4 regions of the Streptomyces sp. NPDC028722 genome follow, and region 1 is predicted to be linked to each of the others. Evidence: riboswitches for the same ligand, from Rfam matches in the RefSeq annotation. Region 1 holds a riboswitch; each other region holds the start of a gene.

The links. Region 1 has a riboswitch for cyclic di-AMP ahead of AB0F03_RS16660 (transglycosylase SLT domain-containing protein). Riboswitches for the same ligand answer to the same signal wherever they lie in the genome.
Positions count from the first base shown of each region.
Region 2: another riboswitch for cyclic di-AMP. It lies ahead of AB0F03_RS18675 (M23 family metallopeptidase); the one in region 1 lies ahead of AB0F03_RS16660 (transglycosylase SLT domain-containing protein).
Region 3: another riboswitch for cyclic di-AMP. It lies ahead of AB0F03_RS25505 (C40 family peptidase); the one in region 1 lies ahead of AB0F03_RS16660 (transglycosylase SLT domain-containing protein).
Region 4: another riboswitch for cyclic di-AMP. It lies ahead of AB0F03_RS26060 (peptidoglycan DD-metalloendopeptidase family protein); the one in region 1 lies ahead of AB0F03_RS16660 (transglycosylase SLT domain-containing protein).

Region 1 is NZ_JBEZWU010000009.1:106,357-111,374, reverse strand. It holds gene AB0F03_RS16670 (DUF2092 domain-containing protein) at 1-700, opposite strand, end outside; gene AB0F03_RS16665 (polyprenyl synthetase family protein) at 947-1,957, opposite strand; cyclic di-AMP (ydaO/yuaA leader) riboswitch at 2,478-2,660, shown strand; gene AB0F03_RS16660 (transglycosylase SLT domain-containing protein) at 2,664-3,152, shown strand; gene AB0F03_RS16655 (HAD-IIB family hydrolase) at 3,187-3,999, opposite strand; gene AB0F03_RS16650 (FAD-dependent oxidoreductase) at 4,184-5,018, opposite strand, start outside.
Region 2 is NZ_JBEZWU010000010.1:236,166-241,183, reverse strand. It holds gene AB0F03_RS18685 (pitrilysin family protein) at 1-1,012, shown strand, start outside; gene AB0F03_RS18680 (pitrilysin family protein) at 1,009-2,397, shown strand; cyclic di-AMP (ydaO/yuaA leader) riboswitch at 2,630-2,790, shown strand; gene AB0F03_RS18675 (M23 family metallopeptidase) at 2,803-3,558, shown strand; gene AB0F03_RS18670 (GntR family transcriptional regulator) at 3,773-4,459, shown strand; gene AB0F03_RS18665 (HPr family phosphocarrier protein) at 4,661-4,942, opposite strand.
Region 3 is NZ_JBEZWU010000018.1:122,872-127,889, forward strand. It holds gene AB0F03_RS25485 (8-amino-7-oxononanoate synthase) at 1-845, shown strand, start outside; gene AB0F03_RS25490 (DUF397 domain-containing protein) at 903-1,124, opposite strand; gene AB0F03_RS25495 (helix-turn-helix transcriptional regulator) at 1,134-1,994, opposite strand; gene AB0F03_RS25500 (ATP-binding protein) at 2,209-2,667, shown strand; gene AB0F03_RS25505 (C40 family peptidase) at 2,842-3,315, opposite strand; cyclic di-AMP (ydaO/yuaA leader) riboswitch at 3,318-3,455, opposite strand; gene AB0F03_RS25510 (hypothetical protein) at 3,891-4,196, opposite strand; gene AB0F03_RS25515 (ATP-dependent Clp protease proteolytic subunit) at 4,205-4,840, opposite strand.
Region 4 is NZ_JBEZWU010000019.1:79,814-84,831, reverse strand. It holds partial or broken gene AB0F03_RS26065 (alpha-galactosidase) at 53-1,977, shown strand; cyclic di-AMP (ydaO/yuaA leader) riboswitch at 2,285-2,443, shown strand; gene AB0F03_RS26060 (peptidoglycan DD-metalloendopeptidase family protein) at 2,449-3,369, shown strand; gene AB0F03_RS26055 (SGNH/GDSL hydrolase family protein) at 3,616-4,401, shown strand; gene AB0F03_RS26050 (TetR/AcrR family transcriptional regulator) at 4,883-5,018, opposite strand, start outside.

The DNA.
Region 1 (5,018 bases):
CGCCGACGGTGGTGCCGGACTGCCTGGGCTTGATGAGCAGCTTGTAGGCGTCGCGCCCGGCGACCTGGGCGGTGCCGTCGACGGTGACGGACGTGGTGGCGTCGACCGACTTCAGGGCCTGGTCGGCGAAGTCCTTCGGCGTGGCCGGCGGCCGGGTCCCGCGGTCCCCGCCGGAGCCGGCCGCGGTGGAGTGGTGGACCTCGTTGCTCTTGCTGTCGTAGCCCCAGACGTCCTTGCCGTCGTGGATCAGGCTGTACTCGGCGCCGCTCTCCAGCAGCGACAGTTTCTGCCGGTCGGGGCCGTCGGCGGCGACGCGCAGGGTGTGCGTTCCGGAGACCAGTTCGGTGAGCCGGGTCCGCGGGTCGGCGGAGGAGCCGTCGCCGGAGCCCTTGTCCGCCCCGGAGAGCAGGTTGTTCTCCAGGCCGCCGAGTTCGGGCAGCCCGAGGTCGGTGCTGATCTTCACGGTGCCCGACAGCTGCTGCACGTCCGACCTGGCGATCTTCTCGACGAGCTGTTGTGCGCTGATCCTCGGCAGATCGGGGTCACCGGAGTCGGCGAGCGCCGGGACGAGCCCGATCGTGGCCGCGGCCACCCCCACCACCGCGACCGGGACGGCGTACCGGGCGGCCTTGCGCCGGCCGGATCGCGGGTCCTCGTCGTGCGCGGCGCCCACTGCGTCGTCGGATGCGTACGGTGCCATGTGTGCCTTACCTCCGTCGTCGGCGGCGGCTGTCCTCGCGCTGGTCCACCTGAGCCGCCATTCTCACCCGAATCGGTGAGGAGTGGTGATGTGCGTAGTGACCATCTGACCAAATCGGCCACGCGGAAGCGTCAGCCCTCGGGGCCAACTCCGTGTACGCCTGCGGTATGACATACGAAGGCGGCATCTCCCCCGACCCGTAGGGGTCGTGCGGGAAGACGCCGCCCGAAGAGGTGTCCGGCCGGTTCAGCCGGCGCGGTGCACCACCGCGTCGCACAGCTCCAGCAGCGCCGCCTTGGCGTCGCACTCCCGCAGCGGCGCCAGCGCGGCCCGCGCCTCCTCCGCGTACCGCACGGTGTCCCGGCGGGCCTGCTCCAGTGCGGGGTGCGCGCGCAGCGCGGTCAGTGCCTCGGCGTGCCGGGCGTCGTCGCTGAGGTCGGAGTCCAGCAGCTCGCACAGCGCGAGGTCCTCGGACCGGCCCAGCCGGGCGGCCCGTTCGCGCAGCCGGAGCACGGGGAGGGTGGGGATGCCCTCGCGCAGGTCGGTGCCCGGGGTCTTGCCGGACTCGTGGGAGTCGGAGGCGATGTCCAGGACGTCGTCGGCGAGCTGGAAGGCGACGCCGAGCCGTTCGCCGTACTGGGTGAGCACGTCGACGACCCTTTCGTCGGCGCCGGACATCATCGCGCCGAACCGGCACGACACCGCCACCAGGGAGCCGGTCTTGCCGCCGAGCACGTCCAGGTAGTGCTCGACCGGATCGCGGCCGTCCGAGGGACCCGCGGTCTCCAGGATCTGGCCGGTGACCAGCCGTTCGAACGCGAGGGCCTGCACCCGGACCGCCTCGGGGCCGAGGTCGGCGAGGATCTGGGAGGCGCGGGCGAAGAGGAAGTCACCGGTGAGGACCGCGACGGAGTTGCCCCAGCGCGTGTTGGCGCTGGCCACGCCGCGCCGCACGGCCGCCTCGTCCATGACGTCGTCGTGGTACAGCGTGGCCAGATGGGTCAGCTCCACGACCACGGCGGACGGGACGACACCCGGCGCGTAGGGGTCGCCGAACTGTGCCGCGAGCATCACGAGCAGCGGCCTGAACCGCTTCCCACCGGCCCGTACGAGGTGCTGCGCGGCCTCCGTGATGAACGGGACCTCGCTCTTGGTGGCCTCGAGCAAGCCTTCCTCGACAGCCGTCAATCCGGCCTGGACATCGGCTTCCAGAGCCTGGTCCCGCACGCTCAGCCCGAACGGCCCGACGACGGTCACGAGGGGTCTCCTGTCTGCTGCTGTCTGCTGGCGATCACACGGTTTGTCGATAGGTCGCTGCCCTCACTCAACTCAGCGTATCCGGTCCTCTTTCGATCACCGATAGCGCCCACCGGTCCAGCCTGGGCGGTATCGGATCAGACCAGACATGAGTCTGATCGGGTGGTAACAACGGACATTTATCGACTTAACGGCTATTCATATATCGTTCCGTGACCCCTCCACTCCTTCCGCCGGACCCCGGGGCGGGAATGCGTCAATTCCCTCTTGTCTGTTTTGCAGTGTTTTGCCTTTTCGTGAGTTGGGTCACGCGGCGTCCCGGCCGGTCCCCGCTCCCGCGCCCTCCCGAACCCTTGCCCCGTGGGTGAGTTGAGGATTGGCAGCCGCAAAGGATCAAGCACCCCATACGGCGTCGATCAAGGTCAAATAGTGCGTTGTGTGAATCTGGCACTTGTTCCCGACATGTGCTCTCGCATACGTTCCCGGCCGTCGGGCGGACGCCTAATCCTGCCGCCGCCCGCACCACCCATCGACGAACCCATTCGTACGGCAGGAGCGGGGGACCCAGGTAAGCCGCCGGGCCGGAACGGCACACGCCGCGCCGGAACGGCTAGGGGTGAAGCCGTGCCTCCTCCAGGGCACGGCCGGGCGCCTCCCCGCCCGAACCCGACAGCTCACCTCGCAGGCGTAGGAGAGGAACTTCCCCATGTCTGCCGCCGTTCAGCACCGCCGTTCCCGCAACAGCCGCCTCGTCCGCGCCCTCACCGCCGTGGGCACCGGCGCCGCCGTCCTCGCCCTGCCGCTCATCGGCGCCACGAGCGCCGCCGCGGCCCCCGCCACCGCCGCGACGGCCGCCGCCACCCCCGCCGGCTACCCGAACACCCTCGACGGCTGGATCCGCGAGTCGCTCGCGATCATGGCCCAGAAGGGCATCCCGGGCACCTACAACGGCATCTACCGCAACATCATCCGCGAGTCGTCGGGCAACCCGGCGGCCATCAACCTGTGGGACTCCAACGCGGCCGCGGGCATCCCGTCCAAGGGCCTGCTCCAGGTCATCGACCCCACCTTCAAGGCCTACCACGTGGCCGGGACGTCGTTCGACATCTACGACCCGGTCGCGAACATCACCGCCGCCTGCAACTACGCGGCCGCGCGGTACGGCTCGATCGACAACGTGTTCGGCGCGTACTGACCGGCACCGGCGGCGGGCGCTGCTGACGTCCCGGTCAGTCGGCCGGGAACAGTCTCTCGAGGACGACGGCGACGCCGTCGTCCTCGTTGGACGAGGTGACCTCGTCCGCGACCGCCCTGAGCTCGGCGTGGGCGTCGGCCATCGCGACGCCGTGGGCCGCCCAGTCGAACATCGGGATGTCGTTGGGCATGTCACCGAAGGCGACGGCCCGTCCGGCGCCGATCCCCAGCCGCTCCGCGGCCAGCGCGAGCCCCGTCGCCTTGGTCACCCCGCTCGGCTGGAGCTCCACGGTCCCCGGCCCCGACATCGTGACCGTCGCCAGCGAGCCCACCACCGCGCGCGCCACGGCCGCCAGCTCGTCGTCCGACAGCTCGGCATGACGCAGCAGCACCTTGCTGATGGGCGCGCGCCACAGGTCGTCCCGCCGGCCGACCCGCAGCGCGGGCAGCGTCGGATGCGGCATCCGGTAGCCGGGCTCGATGAGCGTGAGCCCGTCCACGCCGTCCTGGTCGACCGCCGCGAAGACCTGCCCCACCTCCGCCTCGATCTTGCCGAGCGCGGTCTCCGCCAGCTCCCGGTCCAGCCGGACCGACCACAGCAGGCGGCCGGCCCCGGCGTCGTAGAGCTGCGCGCCCTGCCCGCACACCGCGAGCCCCGTGCAGCCCAGGCCCGCCAGGAGCGGCCGTACCCGCGGGGCCGGGCGGCCCGTCACCACGAGGTGGCTGGCTCCGGCCCGCGCCACCCGCGCGAGCGCGGCGAGCGACCGGTCGGAGACGGTGTCGTCGCCGCGCAGCAGCGTCCCGTCCAGGTCGGTGGCGATCAGGGCGTACGCGGGGGTGGGTGCCATGATCAGAGAATACGGATCCCGCACCCCGCCGACTCACCTCGTTCTCCTGGCACTTACGTGCTGACCGGCCCCGACCGGCCGGTTCCGGCCGGTCCCCGCGGGCCCTTCGACCGTGCTCCCCGGCGGCTCCGGCACGGCCTGCCCGGACGGCGGCGGAACGGGTGACGGAACCGGACGGAACGCCTCACCCGTGAGCCGCCGCCAGGTGCCTCGCCAGCCGCGGGGAGGCGAACTCCGTACCGCAGACGAAGCGCATCACCGGGCCGTACGAGGACGCCGCCGGCAGGCCGGTGAAGTACAGGCCCGGCACGGAGGAGACGTAACCGGGGCCGAGCCTCGGAGTGCCGCGGCTCACCGCGAGCCGGGTGCGCAGTCCGTGGCCGAGGAAGTCCATCGCCGCTACGTCGACGCGGTAGCCGGTGGCGGCGATGACGTGGTCGGCGGTGAGCCGCTCGGTCCGCCCGGCGTGGGTGCGGACGGTGACCACGGGGCTGCCGTCCCGGGCCTCGGCGCCCACCACCCGCTCGACGTCCCGCACCCGCACACCCTTCTCGAAGCGCTCGCGCAGCCACCAGGCGCCGAGCGGACCGAGGACCCGGCGGACCAGGTAGTGGCGGGTGGGCTCGGGCAGGAAGCGGTAGGGGTGCGGGTGATGGCTGAGCGCCCACAGCGACCAGGCGCGGCCGAACGGGGACCGCGGCCGGAACGCCGGCTGCTGCCAGGGCGGGCTGCCGAAGGCGACCCGCCCCCGCCCGCGCGCGACCACGCGCACGCTTGCGCCCGCCTCGGCGGCGAGTGTCGCCGTCTCCAGCGCGGACTGGCCGGCGCCGATGACGATCAGCTCCCGGCCGGCGAACCGGCCGAGGTCGTGGTGCTGGGAACTGTGCGAGACGGGACCGGACGGGGAAGGCCCGTCGGGCGCCGCTCCCGCCAGCTCCGGCGGCAGATGGGCGAGCCCCGCCAGGCCGGTGGCGACGACGACCGCGCGCGCGGTGAACAGCTCCCCGGAGTCCAGCCCG
Region 2 (5,018 bases), on a different contig from region 1:
CGAGTCCATGGAGAACCAGCGGGACGTCGTCAAGAACGAGCGCCGCCAGCGCTACGACAACGTGCCCTACGGCACCGCCTTCGAGAAGCTGACCGCCCTGTCCTACCCGGAGGGCCACCCCTACCACCACACGCCGATCGGCTCGATGGCGGACCTGGACGCGGCCACCCTGGAGGACGCGCGCCGGTTCTTCCGCACCTACTACGCGCCGAACAACGCGGTGCTGTCCGTGGTCGGCGACATCGACCCCGAGCAGACCCTCGCCTGGGTCGAGAAGTACTTCGGTTCCATCGCCGCCCACGACGGCAAGCCCGAGCCCCGCGACGGTTCCCTGCCGGACGTCATCGGTGAGCAGCTGCGCGAGGTCCTCGTGGAGGAGGTCCCGGCGCGCGCACTGATGGCCGCCTACCGGCTGCCGCACGACGGCACGCGCGCGTGCGACGCGGCCGACCTCGCCCTGACCGTCCTCGGCGGCGGCGAGTCCTCCCGGCTGTACAACCGGCTGGTGCGCCGCGACCGTACGGCCGTCGCGGCCGGCTTCGGTCTGCTGCGCCTGGCCGGCGCGCCCTCGATGGGCTGGCTGGACGTGAAGACGTCCGGTGACGTCGAGGTGCCGGTCATCGAGGCCGCCATCGACGAGGAGCTGGCCCGGTTCGCCGAGGAGGGCCCCACGCCCGAGGAGATGGAGCGCGCCCAGGCCCAGCTGGAGCGCGAGTGGCTGGACCGGCTCGGCACGGTCGCGGGCCGCGCCGACGAACTGTGCCGCTTCGCCGTCCTCTTCGGTGACCCGCAGCTCGCCCTCACCGCGGTGCGGCGCGTCCTGGAGGTGACCCCCGAGGAGGTGCGGGAGGTCGCCGAGGCCCGCCTGCGCCCCGACAACCGCGCGGTCCTCGTCTACGAGCCGAAGTCCCCCGAGGCCGTGGAGGACACCCCGGTCCCCGGGGACCCGGAGCAGGAAGCGACCGTAGAGGCGGGCCGCGACGAGACCGAGAACGAGGAGACGGCCAAGTGACCGAGCTCGCCACCATGGAGTTCCATCCCCAGCCGCAGCCCGGTGAGGCCAGGCCCTGGGCGTTCCCGGCGCCCGAGCGCGGCACCCTCGGCAACGGCCTGACCGTGCTGCGCTGCCACCGCCCCGGCCAGCAGGTCGTCGCCGTCGAGGTGCTGCTGGACGCCCCGCTGGACGCCGAGCCCGCCGGCCTGGACGGCGTCGCCACGATCATGGCGCGGGCCTTCTCGGAGGGCACCGACAGGCACTCGGCCGAGGAGTTCGCCGCCGAGCTGGAGCGCGCGGGCGCCACGCTCGACGCGCACGCCGACCACCCCGGCGTCCGGCTCGGCCTGGAGGTCCCGGCCTCCCGGCTGGCCAGGGGCCTCGGCCTGCTCGCCGACGCCCTGCGTGCGCCCGCCTTCGCCGAGAGCGAGGTCGAGCGGCTGGTCCGCAACCGCCTGGACGAGATCCCGCACGAGCTGGCCAGCCCGGCTCGCCGGGCCGCCAAGGAACTGTCCAGGGAGCTGTTCCCGGCGGACTCGCGCATGTCCCGCCCCCGCCAGGGCACGGAGGAGACGGTCGCGAAGATCGACGCGGCGGCCGTACGTGCCTTCTACGACCGCCATGTGCGACCCGCCACGGCCACCGTGGTCGTCGTGGGCGACCTGACCGGCGCCGACCTGGACGCGCTGCTCGCCGACACCCTGGGCGCCTGGACCGGCACCCCGGGCGAGCCCCGGCCCGTGCCGCCGGTGACCGCCGACGACACCGGGCGCGTGATCGTCGTGGACCGGCCCGGTGCCGTCCAGACGCAGCTGCTCATCGGCCGCGTCGGGGCCGACCGGCACGACCGGGTCTGGCCCGCCCAGGTGCTCGGCACGTACTGCCTCGGCGGCACCCTCACCTCCCGCCTGGACCGCGTCCTGCGCGAGGAGAAGGGCTACACCTACGGCGTGCGCGCGTTCGGCCAGGTCCTGCGCTCGGCCCCGGACGGCACGGGCGCGGCGATGCTCGCCATCAGCGGCTCGGTGGACACGCCGAACACCGGCCCCGCGCTGGAGGACCTGTGGAAGGTGCTGCGCACCCTCGCGGCGGAGGGCCTGACCGACGCGGAGCGGGACGTCGCCGTGCAGAACCTCGTCGGCGTGGCGCCGCTGAAGTACGAGACCGCGGCGGCCGTCGCGAGCACGCTGGCCGACCAGGTCGAGCAGCACCTGCCCGACGACTTCCAGGCGACGCTGTATCAGCGGCTGGCCGCCACGGGCACGGTGGAGGCCACCGCTGCCGTCGTGAACGCCTTCCCGGTGGACCGCCTGGTGACGGTCCTCGTCGGTGACGCGTCCCAGATCAAGGAGCAGGTCGAGGCGCTCGGTATCGGCGAAGTCACCGTCGTCGCCGCGGAGTAGACGCACCGGCGGACGCGAAGGCGTACGCGCGCGCGTGGGGCCCTGCCGACCTACGGGTCGTCAGGGCCCCTGCTGTTCCACTCAGTCACTCAGATGCCCGTTTTGGGGCGGAGGTTGCCTGTCTGCCCTGTGGGATGCGCTACAAAAACCCGGATCTGTTTGAGGAGGGGAAGCGGGCCGCCGTACCGTCATGCGGGCTGTTCGTCAGGCAGTGCGCCGCACCCGCGGCACCGGACAGTCATCGCCGAGTCCCCGTACGGCGCGAGCCAGGGGAGCCGGGGACCCATCGTCCCTGGGGTGAATCGGGCGCCCGCGCGTGAGCGAGGGGGCCCGTAGGAGACCTTCCTGCTCCGAACCCGTCAGCTAACCCGGTAGGCGAGAGGGAAGGAAAGGACCAGCCACTTCATGGCGTTCATGTGCGCCACCGGGAAGCACCGCAAGCCCGGCCGGGTCAAGCGCACCACCGCTCAGGCGGCGGGTGTCGCGGCCCTCACCACCACCGGCGTCATCGGCACCCTCGCCGCGTCCCCGGCGCTCGCCGCCGACAGCTCCGTGGAGCAGACCGGCCTCACCCCGGTCCTCACCGTGAACGACGACGTCGCCGAGCAGATCGACGCGCAGGCCGCCGCCCAGCAGCAGGCCGCCGAGCAGAAGGCGGCCGAGGCGGCCGCGGAGAAGGCGGCCGCCAAGAGGGCCCAGGAGGTCCGCGAGGCGCGGATCCGCGCCGCCCGTGAGGCCGAGCGCAAGCGGCTGAACGCCTTCGTCATCCCGATCGCGCACTCGTACGTCTCCACGGCCTACCAGGCCAGCAGCTCCCTGTGGTCCTCCGGTTCGCACACCGGCATCGACTTCCACGCGGCCAGCGGCACCTCCGTCCACGCGGTGGGTTCCGGCACGGTCGTCTCCACGGGCTGGGGCGGCGCGTACGGCAACCAGATCGTGCTCCGGATGGCCGACGGCATGTACACCCAGTACGGCCACCTGTCGTCCATCGGTGTCACGGTGGGCCAGAAGGTCGTCCCGGGGCAGCAGATCGGCGTGTCGGGCGCGACCGGCAACGTCACCGGCCCGCACCTGCACTTCGAGGCCCGTACGACGCCCGACTACGGCTCGGACGTCGACCCCGTCGCCTACCTCCGCAAGCACGGCGTGAACGTCTGACCCGACGGACACCCGCACGCCTGCCAAGCCCCGGCTCATCGAGCCGGGGCTTTCGCCATTTTCCGTGGTTTCCTTCCGGTGTCCGCCGGACCCGCTGACCAAAATATATCCATGGATGACGCCCGGCCGTCGGAAATTCAGGTCCATTGGAATAGAGTCACGGGAACACGCGTCCATCGTCGGCGTTTCACGGGTATTAAGGCGGAGGTCGGTCATGCGTATTCCGGCGCACTCGGTGTGCACCGCTGTCCGGGACGACATCGTCGCCGGTGTCCACGAACGCGGCAGCCGCCTCACCGAGGAAGTCCTGGCCCGCCGCTACGGCGTCTCGCGCGTCCCCGTCCGCGAGGCCCTGCGCACCCTGGAGGCGGAGGGCTTCGTGGTGACACGCCGGCACGCGGGCGCGTGCGTGGCCGAACCGACCGAGCAGGAGGCCGCGGACCTGCTGGAGATGCGGCTGCTGCTGGAGCCGCTGGGGGCCGCCCGGGCCGCGCAGCGGCGCACCGAGGCCCATCTGAAGGTGCTGCGCGGACTGGTCCGGCTGGGCCAGGAGCGGGCCAGGAGGGGTGGCAGCGAGGATCTGCGCGCGCTGGGCGGCTGGTTCCACGAGACGCTCGCCCAGGCCTCCGGCAGTCCCTCGCTGACCTCGGTGCTCACCCAGCTGCGGCACAAGATCGCCTGGATGTACGCGGTGGCGACGCCGCTCGTCCCGGTGGAGTCGTGGGCGGAGCACGGGGCGATCGTGGACGCGGTGGCGCGGGGGGACGGCGAGCGCGCGCGGACGCTCACCGCGCTGCACACCGAGCGCGTCACCAGCGGCCACCGGCTGCGCGTCTCCGGGGCCCAGGAGCGTGTGAGGACTTCGCAACGGGCCGTAAACATGGCGGGCCCGCGGAATTAACACGGACGCCGTATACAAAGGAGAGGCATTGTGGGGCGGATATTTTCCGCTGCCTCAATTCCGCTCCCTGTGAATTCGCGAGAGAGTTCCGGCGCGGGCCGGCCGTGAACCGGCGGAATTTCGTGCGGAGCGTGCGCGGAAACGCCGGAGCCGCGTTCGCCCGACGGACGAACGCGGCTCCGGCACTCTGCGCGGTGAGGCTCAGACGGTCTCGGGGAGCTCCTCGAGGCCCTCGGAGACCAGCTTGGCCAGACGGTCCAGGGCGGTGTCCGCGCCCTCGGCGTCCGAGGCGAGGACGATCTCCTCGCCACCCTGGGCGCCCAGGCTCAGGACGGCCAGCATGGAGGCCGCGTTGACGGGGTCGCCCCCGGCCTTGGCGATCGTCACCGGGACGCCTGTGGCCGTGGCGGCTCGGACGAAGATGGAAGCGGGGCGGGCGTGGAGGCCCTCGGCCCAGCCGACGTTGACGCGGCGCTCAGCCATGTGATGCTGCCCTTCAGTACTCAGGGTTGTCTAGACCAGTTTCCCATATCGCGAAGCGTGCCCGGAGCGGACCTTC
Region 3 (5,018 bases), on a different contig from region 1:
TCTCCTCCGGTTACGCCGCGAACCTGGCCGCGGTCACCGCTCTGGGCCCGCACGGCTCGCTGATCGTCTCCGACGCGGGCAACCACGCCTCCCTCATCGACGGCTGCCGGCTGGCGCGGGGCGGCACGCAGGTCGTCGGGCACGCCGACCCGGAGGCCGTGCGCAAGGCGCTCGGCACGCACGGCGGCGCGGCGATCGTCGTCTCCGACACGGTGTTCTCGGTCGACGGGGACCGGGCGCCGCTGGCCGCGCTGGCCGCCGCGTGCCGGGAGTACGGCGCCGGGCTGGTCGTGGACGACGCCCACGGGCTCGGCGTGCTGGGCGACGGCGGCCGGGGCGCGCCGTACGCGGCCGGGCTCGCGGGAGCCGATGACGTGGTCGCCACGGCGACCCTGTCCAAGTCGCTGGGCAGCCAGGGCGGGGTGGTGCTCGGACCGGCCCGGGTGATCGGCCACCTGGTCAACGCGGCCCGCACGTTCATCTTCGACACGGGCCTGGCACCGGCGGCGGCCGGTGCCGCGCTGGCCGCGCTGCGGTTGCTCGAGCGTGAGCCGGGGCGGGCGGCACGCGCCCGTGAGGTGGCCGCGGAACTGCACGCACGGCTGACCGCCGCGGGTCTGGAGGCGGTGCGTCCGGACGCCGCGGTGGTCTCCGTGCGGGCTCCGTCCCCGGAGCAGGCGGTGCGCTGGGCGGCCGACTGCCGTACGGCGGGCGTGTCCGTGGGCTGTTTCCGTCCTCCTTCCGTGCCCGACGGCATCTCACGGCTGAGGCTGACCGCCCGCGCGGACCTGTCCGGGGCCGAGATCGAACACGCTGTACGCGTCATCGGCGAGACGCGACCATGAGTCGGCGTGACACGGCCGTGTGTCGCCGGATGACGATGAAAAAGTGACCGGTTCTGATCAGAGTGCGGTGATGAATCCCGACCAGCTGCCGGCGGAGAAGAGCAGTGCCGGTCCGGCCGGGGTCTTGGAGTCACGCACGGCGAGCAGCCCCGCTCCGGGGCCGGAGCGCGGCCGGGCCGTCTCCACGCAGTTGTTGGCGCCCGTGCTGTAGCTGCTGCGCAGCCAGCGCACGTCGCGCAGGTCGGTACTGGCAGGGATGCTCCGAGGCGGTGCGGGCATGGTGCCTCCTTACGCGCCGTCACCTATTGCGGCGATGTAGTCCAACGAGTCCTCGGGGGAAAGGGCGTGGAACTGAAGGGCGTGGAAGGCCTCGGTGTAGGCCACCAGGTCTTCTTTCCGTTCCAGGTAGAGGCTACTCGTCAACTGGTCGAGAACGACTACATCCAGATCGGAAGTGCTCGGAAATGAGAAGATAACGAAAGGCCCGGTGAGGCCGATATGCGCCCCGGCACTGAAGGGCAGGATCTGGAGCCGTACCTGGGGCAGCGAGGCGGCCTCCATCAGCCGCTGCAGCTGACGGGCCATCACCCGGGGACCACCGACCTCGCGGCGCAGCACCGCCTCGTCCAGTACGGCGCTCAGCGTCGGCGGCGGGTCCACGCGTAACACGTCCTGCCTGGCCAGACGCACCTCCACCAGCGTGTCCAACCGGTCCTCGTCCAGGTCCTTCACGGCCGCCCGGGTGACCGCGCGGGCGTACTCGGCCGTCTGGAGCAGGCCCGGTACGACCGTGGTCTCCAGGGTGCGCATGGCGCTCGCCTGCGACTCCAGGCTGATGAAGTCACGGTAGGTGGGAGGGAGTTCCCCGCGGTAGGCGTGCCACCAGCGGTTGCGGCCACCCGCGTCCTGCGACCCCGCCAGCATCAGCAGCAACTCGCGCAGGTGTCCGTCGTGGACCCCGTAGGCGTCCAGCAGCAACCGCAGATCGGCCGGTTTCACGCCGCTGGCGCCGGTCTCGATGCGGCTCACTTTCGACTGGTGCCAGCCGACGAGCCGGGCCGCCTCACCACTGGTGAATCCGGCACCGGTACGCAGCCTGCGCAGTTCGGCGCCCAGTTTCCGACGGCGCACTGCCGGACCGTTCTGCATGGGCTCCTCCTTACTCCTTCCGGGCCGCCCACATACGGTTTCGCAGCGCGGAGTTCACCGCTTCGAGCGACAGATATATGCATATCCCGGTGGATCGCTCCCCCTGACCGACCCGTTGATGGCAGTCTGGCGAACAAGCACCAGTTCCGGGACCGTACTCGAAGCATTCGCTGTATGTCGGACCGCGGTCCCGCGGGAAAGGGACGACGTCGCCATGGCAGACCATCTGGAAGCATCCATCACTCTGCCGAGCGATCCCGCCTCGGTCCACGCGGCCCGCTCCTACGTCGTGGGCACCCTCGCGGAGTGGGGCCTGCCGTCGGACACCGAAACGGCCGACACCGTGCGGCTCATCGTCTCGGAGCTGGCCACCAACGCCGTGCAGCACACCTTCGGCCAGTCACCCACCTTCACGGTCGACATCGCACTGGACCGTGACGAACACCTGCGGATCGGCGTCACGGACAGTCATCCCCGCTTCCCGAAGAGACTGCCCGCCGCCGTGCAGCAGGACAACGGCCGCGGCATGGTCATCATCCGCTGGCTCACCGCGGAGCACGGCGGCAGGCTCCGTGTCCGCCCCACCCGTGAGGGCGGCAAGACGGTCTGCATCGAACTTCCGTGGACGGTCCCGGCCGCCCCGTTACCGGCAGGCGGACCGCAGGAGCCCTGAGCATCGCGTCCTGGCCGCACGGCCGGCTCCGCCGGAGGATGTGTCGGCCCCGGGCCGCCCGCGGTGGCGGGCGGGCACCGGGGCGGCGCTACGGCGCTCGGAGCGGGACCGGAGCGGGACCGGCGCCGGCCGTTCGCCGGAGCCGGGGCCGGGCGCTCTCGCTCCGCGGCCGGGTCAGCTGACCCGGCCGTACCAGACGCTCCTGGTCCAGATCTTCTGAAGCCTCACCACGTCACCGGTCCTCGGGGCGTGCCAGATCTTTCCGTGGCCCGCGTAGATGCCGACGTGGTACACGTTGGAACCCGAGTGGAAGAACACCAGGTCGCCCGCCTTGCGGCTGCGGGCGGAGATGTGGTGGGTCTTGTTGTACTGCTGCGCGGCGGTGCGCGGCAGCTTCTTGCCCACCTTCTTGAAGGAGTAGAAGGTCAGCCCCGAGCAGTCGAACCTGCGCGGGCCCGTGGCGCCCCACTTGTACGGTGCACCTTTCTTGGAGGCCGCGACCTTGAGTGCCTTCGTCGCCATCGTCGCGGCGGACGCGTCGGTGGCGAGGCCGGGCACGGCGATCGAGCCGCCTACAGCGGCGAGGGTGAGGGCCGAGGCCGTGCCGGCTCTGGCCATCAGTGACGGGACACGATTGAGCGCAGTCATGCGCAACCCTTCGTCAGCCGCCTGTGAAGGATGACCTGTCGGATTCGGGCTGGCGAAGTTGCCCGGCCGTGTTGCCACGGCTTCACCCCAAGGGCGGCTCGGAACCCCGCCCGTCCGCGTCGAGCGGACGAACATGTGTTCCGGCGACCCGTCTTGCCTGGGTCCTCCACTCCTGCCGATCCACTCCTGTCGACCGGTCATCCGGGCGGCGGCAGGACTCGGCGTCCGCCCGGATCGCCCCGCCGCGGTGGCGGGGTCTTGTCGTCAGTCAGGGATCTTGACCTACAACTGTCGTAAAATCCCAACGGAATCGGGGATTTGTGGTGTTACTCACCACTCACCCGTTCGGGTGGACATCGCTGTGTTCGAGGCATCGTCAGGACCCGTGCGTAGCCCCGGACCTGGGGCTAAACGCTCTTCGGCACACACCCGACCCACATGCCGCACAAGTCGGGAAGCCCGAAAATCATTCCGGATATCCACCGGACGGTCGTACCTCGTTCGGACCGTTTCGAGTCCGCCGCGAACGGCAAGCGCCGACACGGGGACCCCGGCAGGCCGGCCGGGTGTCCGCCTCAGCCGACGGCGTCGGGCGGGAGCGCGACGCGAGCGGTACGGCGCTCACCGTCCAGCACGCGCAAGGCGCGTGCCAGCGTGCCCCCGTGCAGCTCCGTCTCGCCCCGCTGGTGCATCACCTCGAGCGCGTCCCTCAGCTCTGCCGCCTTGCGCACCAGGGCCTGCGCCGCGCGCAGCCCGTGGTACGTGTCCCCGGGCCGGGCCGGATTGACGCGGCCCAGCAGGTCGGCCGCCTCCAGATAACGGTCGATCAGGTCGCCCTCGGCGCGGGTCAGCGCGGGCAGCGGCGGCAGCTCCGGCTGCATCGGGGGGCTCACCTCGCGTCGGGTGCGCCGGGCGCGTCCCGGCGGCTGGGCACGATGTGGTCCACCAGGCCGTAGGCCAGGGCCCCGGGGGCGTCCAGGAACAGGTCCCGCGCCAGATCCTCGTGCACCTGCCCGGCCGTGCGCCCCGTGTGCCGGACGAGCATCTCCGCCAGCAGCGCGCGGACCCGGTCCAGCTCCTCGGCCTCGACGAGCAGGTCGCTGGGCCGGCCGCGCACCGGCTCGGGCAGTCCGGGCTGCTCGATCAGCATGCGCGCGCCGGGCAGCGCGTACCGCTTGCCCGGGGCGCCGGCCGCGAGCAGCACCGCGGCGGTGGAGGAGGCCTGTCCCAGGCAGTACGTCGCCACGTCGCAGCTGATGTAGCGCATGGTGTCGTAGATCGTGGTCATGGCGTGGAAGGGCCCGCCCGGCGAGTTGATGTACAGCGTGATGTCCCGGTCCGGGGCCGCGTGTTCGAGGTACATGAGCTGCGCCGTCACGTCGCTCGCGGCGACGTCGTCGGCCGGGGTGCCGAGGAGGACGATCCGGGACTCGAAGAGCTTCCCGTACGGGTCGAGCGTGCGGGCGCCGCCGCCCGTGCGCTCGGTGAACCCGGGCAGGACATGGCGGGCGGACGGTCGGGACATGGGCACACCCCTCTCGCGGTGGACCGGCTCCGGTCCACTCTCTGTGAAAAATGTACAGGACGTACAGAGCGGGGGAGGTGTGTGCCGGTGGACACGCCGCCCGCCGCGGCGGGGTCCGGGGCGGCGGGCCGCGGCTGCCGGGCAGGCCGGCCCCGCGGGGATGCCCCGTAAGCTGGTG
Region 4 (5,018 bases), on a different contig from region 1:
GACGCCCTCGGTGATGTTGGGGTCTGAGCGCATTTGTTGACACCTGCGAGGCATCGATGGTGAATGCCCCGACGACGGCCGTACGTGGCTCCTGTCGGGCCCCGGCAGCAGTTACGCCCTGCACCTCACCGGCGCCGGTGAACTGCTCCATCTGCACCGGGGACCGCGGATCGTCCTCGCCGACGCCGAAGTCCTCGCGGCCGACCCGCTGCCCGGCTACCGGCCCTTCGAGTCCCCGCTCGACGGCCGCGAGGAGTATCCCGTCGAGGGCGGCCCCCGCTTCGTCCGCCCGGCCCTGTCCGTGCGCACGGACGAGCGGCGCGGTACCGAGTGGCGCTCCGTGGCGTACGACACGGAGGGCGACGCGCTGCGGCTCCGCTTCGACGACGACGGCCTGGCCCTCACGCTGCACTACCGGATGCAGGGGGACGTGGTGGAGCGCCGGGTGACCGTCGCGAACGGCGGCCACGCGCCCGTGGAGCTGCTGCGGGCCGACGCTGCCCGACCGCGAGGGCTGGCGGCTGTCCCAGCTGCACGGCCGCTGGGCCGCCGAGTCCCGGCTCACCACCACCCCCCTCACCTACGGCGAGGCCCAGCTCCCGGACGCGCGCGTGCAGATCACCGGCGGCGCCGGGCACGACGACTCGGGCCTGCTGCTCCTACGGCCCGGGGAGTCGTACACCACCCCCGTCTTCGCGGGCCTGTGGAGCGACGACGGCTTCGGCGGCGCGAGCCGCGCCTGGCACGCCTACCAACGCGCGTACGTCGTCCCGGACGCGGACCGGGACCGGCCGGTGCTGTTCAACTCCTGGGAGGCGACCGGTTTCGACATCTCCGAGGAACAGCAGGCCGCCCTCGCCCGCCGGGCGGCCGACATCGGGGTGGAGCTGTTCGTCGTCGACGACGGCTGGTTCGGCGCCCGCACCGGTGACCGCGCCGGACTCGGCGACTGGACGCCCAGTCCGGACCGTTTCCCGCGCGGTCTCGGACCACTCGCCGACCAGGTGCACGATCTGGGCGTGCGGTTCGGCATCTGGGTCGAACCCGAGATGGTCAACCCGGACAGCGATCTCTACCGCGCCCATCCCGACTGGGTCCGGCACCAGCCGGGACGCAGGCGCACGGAACTGCGCAACCAGCTCGTCCTCAACCTCGCCCGCGAGGACGTCCGCGCGTACCTGTGGGAGCGGCTGGACGCCCTGCTGTCCGGCACCCCCATCGACTACGTGAAGTGGGACTTCAACCGCTGCTTCACCGACGCCGGCCGGCCCGGGGAGCCGTACCCGCAGCGCCTGTGGATCGACCACGTCCACGCCCTGTACGCCCTGCTGGACCGGCTGCGCGCGGCCCACCCCCAGGTCGCCTTCGAGTCGTGCTCGGGCGGCGGCGGCCGGATCGACCTCGGTGTGCTGAGCCGCACCGACCAGGTGTGGACCTCCGACAACACCGACCCGCTGGACCGGCTCGCCATCCAGCACGGCTTCAGTCAGTTCCATCCCGCGCGCGTGATGGCCGCCTGGGTCACCGACAGCCCGGACACCCAGCTCGACGGCAGGATGAGTACGCTGCGACTCCGCTTCGTCAGCGCCATGGCGGGCGTGCTCGGCATCGGTGGCGACCTCACCCGGTGGTCCCCGCGGGAGCTGGCCGAGGCCCGGCGGTGGGTGGCGCTCTACAAGGAGATCCGGCCGGTCGTGCAGCGCGGCGAGCTGTACCGGCTGCGGTCCCCGACGGGCGGCCTCGGCGCGGTCCAGTACGTCCTGGGGGGAGGAGGCGGTGGTCCTCGCCTGGCTCCAGGCGCAGCGCTACGGCGAACCGGCGCCGGCGGTCCGGCTGCGCGGACTCGATCCGACAGCCTCGTACGAATGCCGCGAAACGGGGGAAAAGTATCGAGGGACGGTGCTCCTGCACTACGGGTTGCGTGCGGGGCTCAAGGGTGACCTGGATGCGGCGGTTTTCCGGCTGCGTCGTATCTGAGCCGTCTGCCGGAATCGCGGTCTTCCGTCCAAGTCGGAGGGAAATGAGGCGACCTGGGGAGGGCCCGCGTGAGGAGCGTCATATTCGTGACGCCGCGTCACACGTCATGTCCACGTAATGCTGGGCGTCGCAAGGGGAATTGGGGGACGGGGGAGGCGGAAACACACGCAGGGTGACCATGAGTTCCCGTATCCGGTCATCCGAAACACGGGTAGCGGGAACCAGGTGCTTGTTTCCTCGCGTCCCGCTCGCTTACGTTCACCACCAATCCGGACGGAACGCCGAATCCTGCCGCCGCCCGGAGCCCCACACACTTGACCCGCGTCCGGCAGGAGCGGGGGACCCACCAGGTACGACTGCCTGTCCCGGTCTCCGCGACAGGCTTTGGGGTGAAGCCGTGCGGTGCACGGCCGGGCAGCTCCAGCCCGAACCCGACAGCTGACCTCGCAGGCGCCGGAGAGGAACCGCGCCATGTCCGCCAAGGGCAAGCACCGACGTCCCAAGCCCCAGCGTTTCTCCCGCTCCATCGCCGCCGCCGGAACCGGTGGCGCCGCGCTGGCTCTCCCGCTGATCGGGGCCACCGGTGCGCACGCCACGCAGGCCGCTGCCCCCGTGCAGGCCGTGTCCGGCAAGACCGCGCAGTCCCTCCCGGGCACGGCGGACAAGGCCGCCGCGCACCCCGGCACGGATCTGCGCACCTACACGGTCCGCAGCGGTGACTACCTCTCGAAGATCGCCGACGAGCAGCGTGTCAGCGGCGGCTGGCAGCGCCTCTACGACGACAACCGGCAGGCCGTCGGCGCCGATCCGTCGCTGATCCACCCGGGCCTGAAGCTCAGCCTCGGTGCGAAGGCCGCGCAGACCCGCACCGAGACCGCGGCCCCGCGGCACACCCCCGCGGCCCCGAACTCCACCCGGTCCGCCCGGACCTCGCGGTCCGCTCCGTCCTCCGGCTCGGTCTCCACGCCCACCGGTGCCTCCACGGGCTACACCCTCCCGGTGGCCGGCGCGGCCACCGGCACCGGCTACCACGTGCCCGGCGGCATGTGGTCCAGCGGCTACCACACCGGCGTCGACTTCGTCGTCCCGACCGGCACGCCCCTGAAGGCCGTCGCCGCGGGCACCGTCGTCTCCGCCGGCTGGGGCGGCGCGTACGGCAACCAGGTCGTCATCCGGCTGAACGACGGCTACTACGCCCAGTACGGCCACCTCTCCCAGCTCTCCGTCTCGGCCGGCCAGAGCGTCATCCCGGGCCAGCGGATAGGCCTGTCCGGCGCCACCGGCAACGTGACCGGCCCGCACCTGCACTTCGAGATCCGCACGACGCCGGACTACGGCTCCGACATCGACCCGGTCGGCTACCTCCGCCGGCACGGCCTCGCCGTGGGCTGACGCCCACCCCCCGCACCGCCCGCCTAACACGCCACCGAAGGCCGGACCCTCAACCCGGGGTCCGGCCTTCGGTGTTCCGGTTGCGGGGCGTTCAACGCGCCTGACGGCGGCCCTATTCCGGGGTTGGCGGATTCTTTAGGAGTGGCTCATCTCACCGTTAGTCAACCCCCGCCTACGGTCGCGTAGGTCACATCCGAAGGTGAATCATGATCCGACGTGGCAGACGATTCGAAGAACAACAGATCAGTGATCGGGTCGTACGTAGCGGTGGGGGACAGCTTCACCGAGGGCGTCGGCGACCCCGGCCCCGACGGGGCGTTCGTGGGCTGGGCCGACCGGTTCGCGGTCCTGCTCGCCGACCGGCGTCCCGAGGGCGACTTCCAGTACACCAATCTCGCCGTACGCGGCAAACTGCTGGACCAGGTCATGGCGGACCAGCTCCCCAGGGCCGTGGAACTGGCCCCGGACCTGGTCTCCTTCTGCGCGGGCGGCAACGACATCATCCGCCCGGGCACCGACCCCGACGAGGTGGCCGAACGCTTCGAGCGCGCCGTGGCCCGGCTCACCGGGGCCGTCGGCACGGTGCTGGTGACGACCGGCTTCGACACCCGTGGCGTGCCCGTGCTCAAGCACCTGCGCGGCAAGATCGCCACGTACAACGGGCACGTCCGCGCCATCGCCGACCGGTACGGCTGCCCCGTGCTCGACCTGTGGTCCCTGAGGTCCGTGCAGGACCGCAGGGCCTGGGACCGCGACCGGCTGCACCTCTCGCCCGAGGGGCACACGCGCGTGGCCCTGCGGGCCGGGCAGGTCCTCGGCATGGAGGTCCCGGCCGACCCGGAGCAGCCGTGGCCGCCGCTGCCGCCCCGGGGCACCCTGGACATCCGCCGCGACGACGTGCACTGGGCCCGCGAGCACCTCGTCCCGTGGATCGGGCGCCGGCTCCGCGGGGAGTCCTCCGGCGACCACGTGACCGCCAAGGGTCTGCTGTCGCCGGACGACATCAGGATGCGGATCGCCGCCGTGGCCTGACCCCACGGCCGGCCCACGCCCCGTACGGTCTGCCCCGCACACGCGGTGCGGGGCAGACCGTACGGGGCGTGGGGCACGTTCGGCCTTGCCGCCGCTGTTCACCGCCCGCGCCGCTCACCACTCACGCCGCTCACCGCCGTGCCGGGGGCGGGCTCGGGTGCCTGCCCCGGTCCCGGGCCTCGGCATCGACCCGGTGCCGCCCCTCGCGCCTGCGCGGTCCCGCCCTTCGGTGCCTGCGCGGCCCTGGGCTTCGGCGCCTGCGTTGTGCCGGCTTGGGCGCATGCCGGTCCCGGGCTGCGGCGTGTGCCCGGTCCCGCGCTTCGCCGCCTGCGCGGTCCCGGGTTTCGGCGCCTGCCCGGTGCGGGCCTGGGCGTATGCCGGTCCCGCCTTCGGCGCCTGCCGGTCCCGGGCCCCGCCGCCTGCCCGGTGCGGGCATGTGCCGCCGGGGCGGTGCGGCCTGCCCCGGCCCCGGTAAGCGCGCTCAGCGCTCGCGGCCGGCCAACGCCTGCCGGTCCAGGCCGAGTTCCCGGGCGAGGGCGTCGTCCACCCACTCCTGGGCGCGGGCCCGCGGCACCCCGCCCGGGTAGGACGTCAGCTGTACGGCCAGACCGTCCAGC